DNA from 2 places in the Streptococcus ruminicola genome. Region 1 is predicted to be linked to the other one. Evidence: predicted binding sites of a transcription regulator. Region 1 holds the regulator's gene; the other holds the start of a gene.
The links. The regulator HrcA, encoded in region 1, represses chaperone genes, less so after heat shock. The targets are predictions, from matches to a motif close to TTAGCACTCNNNNNNNNNGAGTGCTAA.
Positions count from the first base shown of each region.

Region 2: groES (co-chaperone GroES) is a predicted target of HrcA. The motif match lies at 809-835, and genes of this name have one in related genera.

Region 1 is NZ_CP046919.1:1,147,162-1,149,368, forward strand. It holds gene GPZ88_RS05940 (M15 family metallopeptidase) at 1-83, shown strand, start outside; gene GPZ88_RS05945 (glycoside hydrolase family 73 protein) at 80-670, shown strand; gene hrcA (heat-inducible transcriptional repressor HrcA) at 805-1,839, shown strand; gene grpE (nucleotide exchange factor GrpE) at 1,885-2,207, shown strand, end outside.
Region 2 is NZ_CP046919.1:1,001,297-1,003,503, forward strand. It holds gene GPZ88_RS05230 (ABC transporter ATP-binding protein) at 1-711, shown strand, start outside; gene groES (co-chaperone GroES) at 864-1,148, shown strand; gene groL (chaperonin GroEL) at 1,199-2,207, shown strand, end outside.

The DNA.
Region 1 (2,207 bases):
GTAAAGAATCAGCAAAATACATGACTGATAATAATCTTAGCCTTGAAGAATACATTGCTTTGTTGAAGGAGAATAAACGATGAAATCTCGATTCTCTTTTGTTCAATTTCTTGTATTTTTGGCTGTTTTGGTTCTAGGTATTTTTTCACCGCTATATGCTCACCGAGCAACACCTAGTGCAAATAAAACAGAAAAAGTTTCCTATAATAAGTCGGAATTTTTTGCTGACATTGCACCAGCGGTTCAAGAAGTGGCAGAAGCTTATGGCGTGCGTCCGTCATTGGTGATGGCACAAGCAGCGTTAGAATCTGATTATGGTCAAAATTTGCTAGCTGTAAAATATCATAATCTCTTTGCTGTTTTTGCGCAGCCAGGAAATAAACCTGTGACTTTGAAATACAAACGTTATTTTGTCAATGAGTGGCAAACTGAAATTGGCCAATTTGCTGTTTATAAATCTTGGGATGATGCTATCTATGATTATTTTGCTTTACTGAAGTCAGGTAAAATTCGTAATAGCGAAGGTGCTTATGACGTTATGGTTTCTAACAAAGGGTACAAGAAACCAGCACAAGCACTGCAAGATATGGGCTTTAGTTCAGACCCCAATTATGCGAGTAAATTGATTGCTATTATTGAAGAAAATGACTTAACAACATATGATAAATAAGGAATTAGCACTCTAGTAAAAAGAGTGCTAATTTTTTATGCTTTTTCCTTGACACTGCTTTTTAGAGGAGTATAATAGAATTATAAATTAGCAGTCGAGGTAAATGAGTGCTAAAAGTTGAAAGGGGCGAGGTTATGATAACACAACGTCAAAGTGAAATTCTGAATTTAATCGTTGAATTGTTTACACAGACGCATGAACCTATTGGCTCTAAAACTTTGCAAGCAACTATCGATTCAAGTAGTGCTACCATTCGTAATGACATGGCTAAACTTGAAAAGCTAGGGTTGCTTGAGAAAGCTCACACGTCTAGTGGACGGATGCCAAGTGCTGCTGGATTTAAGTACTTTGTTGAGCATTCATTGAGTCTTGATAGTATCGATGAACGTGATATTTATCAAGTGGTTAAGGCTTTTGATTTTGAAGCTTTTAAGCTTGATGATATTTTACAAAAGGCAAGTCAAGTCTTGGCTGATATGACTGGTTATACATCAGTGATTTTGGATGTTGAACCAGCCCGCCAGAAATTAACTGCCTTTGATATTGTTCAACTATCAAGTCATGACGCTTTAGCTGTTTTAACTTTGGATGAATCTAAGCCAGCAACTATTCAATTTGCCATTCCGAAAAACTTTATGTTGAAAGATTTGGTGACTTTGAAAGAAATCGTTGATGAACGTTTGCTTGGTCGTACGGTGATGGATATCCATTATAAGTTACGAACAGAAATTCCACAGGTTTTGCAAAAGTATTTCACAGTAACAGATAATGTTCTGGATTTGTTTGATTATATTTTTGCAGAATTGTTCAGAGAATTGGTTTTCGTAGCTGGTAAAGTTAATTCGCTTGATTATGCTGATTTGGAGACTTACCGTTTCTTGGATAATGACCAACGAGTGGCGGTTGCGCTTCGCTCTTCAATGAAAGAAGATGAAATTGCCAATGTTCAGGTTGCAGATAGTCAAGAGCCAGCTTTAGCAAATGTGACTGTTTTAACACATAAGTTTCTGATTCCTTATCGTGGATTTGGGCTCCTTAGCTTGATTGGTCCCATTGATATGGATTATCGCCGAAGCGTTAGCTTGGTTAATGTTATCGGGCGAGTTTTAGCGATGAAACTTGGTGATTACTACCGATATCTTAATAGTAATCACTACGAGGTCAACTAAGTTTAGTAATTGAATTAAATTGATAAAAAGATAGGGAGGGACACAGTGTCAGAAGAAATTAAAAACGAAGAACTTCAAGAAGAAGTTGAAGCCACTGATGTTGTGACTGAAGAAAAAGTAGAAGAGCAGCCTCAAGAAGATGCTCAAAATGAAGAATTACAAAAAGCACTTGAGCGTGCTGAAGATTTTGAAAATAAATACCTTCGTGCTCATGCTGAAATGCAAAATATTCAACGTCGTGCTAACGAAGAACGTCAACAATTGCAAAAATACCGTTCACAAGATTTAGCAAAAGCTATTTTACCAAGTTTGGATAACTTGGAACGAGCTCTTGCTGTTGAAGGTTTGACTGACGATGTAAAAAAAGG
Region 2 (2,207 bases), 150 kb from region 1:
GAACAAGGGGATTTTATCTCAGTGATTGGAGGAAATGGTGCTGGGAAATCAACATTGATGAACTCTATCGCAGGTGTGGTTGAGATTGACGAAGGAGATATTGTCCTAGATGGTCAATCCATTCGCAAGGCTTCAGTTGCTGCACGTTCAAAAGATATCAGCCGAGTTTTTCAAGACCCTCGGATGGGAACAGCAACTAACTTAACGATTGAAGAAAATATGGCCATTGCTTATCGTCGTGGGAAAAAGCGCAGCTTCTTCAAAAAATCAATCACTGAGGCAGAACGTCAACTTTTCAAAGAGAAATTGGCTGAGCTAGGATTGGGACTAGAAAACCGTATGAAAACCGATGCAGCTTTCCTATCAGGTGGTCAACGCCAAGCGCTCACACTTGCCATGGCAACCTTGGTTCGTCCAAAAGTTCTTCTTCTTGACGAACATACTGCGGCCCTTGACCCTAAAACAAGTGACATGGTCATGCAACTGACTAAAAAAGTTGTTGAAGAGCAAGAACTCACAACCTTGATGATTACCCACAATATGGAACACGCTATTGAGTACGGTAACCGTTTGGTTATGCTTTACCACGGTAAAATCGTTGTGGACGTTCGTGGCGAAGAAAAGAAAAATCTCACCGTCGCACAACTCATGGATCTCTTCCACAAAAACAGTGGTCAAGTCCTAAACGATGACGCTTTGGTTTTGGGGTAATAAGAAAAACAACTTAGATGACTTAGCGTCTAAGTTGTTTTTTAGTGTTTTTTTCTTGACTATTTCTGACCAAGTGTTAGAATAGTTTTTGTAGACATTAGCACTCTAATGCAAAGAGTGCTAACAACAATAAAAATATTGGAGGCAAAAGCATGTTGAAACCATTAGGTGACCGTGTGGTCTTGAAAGTTGAAGAAGAAAAAGAACAAACAGTTGGTGGTTTTGTCCTTGCTGGCGCAGGCAAAGAAAGCACACAAACGGCAACTGTTGTAGCTGTTGGTACTGGTGCCCGTACATTGACAGGTGAATTGGTCGCACCAAGTGTTGCAGCTGGAGAGAAAGTTATTATTGAAACTGGTGCAGGTGTCGAAGTGAAAGATGGTGACGATACAGTTACTATCGTTCGTGAAGCAGAAATTTTAGCCGTATTGGCGTAAGATAGACTAATAAAATAGTATATTAATAGAAATCAAACAGAGGAATAGATATGGCAAAAGATATTAAATTTTCATCAGATGCACGCGCAAGTATGATGCGTGGGGTAGATATTTTAGCAGATACAGTTAAAGTAACCTTAGGCCCTAAAGGTCGTAACGTTGTTCTTGAAAAATCATTTGGTTCACCACTTATTACAAATGATGGTGTGACAATTGCCAAAGAAATCGAACTAGAAGACCACTTTGAAAACATGGGTGCTAAACTTGTTTCAGAAGTTGCCTCAAAAACAAATGACATCGCTGGTGACGGTACAACAACTGCCACAGTATTGACACAAGCTATTGTTCGTGAAGGTCTTAAAAACGTGACTGCTGGTGCTAACCCAATCGGTATTCGTCGTGGTATTGAAGCAGCTGTTAAAGTAGCTGTTGACGAATTGAAATCAATCGCTCAACCAGTTGCTAACAAAGAAGCTATTGCCCAAGTCGCAGCCGTTTCATCACGTTCTGAAAAAGTTGGTGAATACATCTCAGAAGCCATGGAAAAAGTTGGTAACGATGGTGTTATCACAATCGAAGAATCACGTGGTATGGAAACAGAACTTGATGTTGTCGAAGGTATGCAATTTGACCGTGGATACCTTTCACAATACATGGTTACTGACAATGAAAAAATGGTTGCTGATCTTGAAAATCCATACATCTTGATTACAGACAAGAAAATCTCAAACATTCAAGATATCTTGCCACTTCTTGAAGAAGTGCTTAAAACAAGCCGTCCACTTCTTATCATCGCTGATGACGTTGATGGTGAAGCTCTTCCAACACTTGTTCTTAACAAAATCCGTGGTACATTCAACGTTGTAGCTGTTAAAGCTCCAGGATTTGGTGATCGTCGTAAAGCAATGCTTGAAGATATCGCTATTTTGACTGGTGCTACAGTGATTACAGAAGATCTTGGTCTTGAGTTGAAAGATGCTAACATGGCAGCTCTTGGTCAAGCAGCTAAAGTAACTGTTGATAAAGACAGCACAGTTATCGTTGAAGGTGCTGGTGATG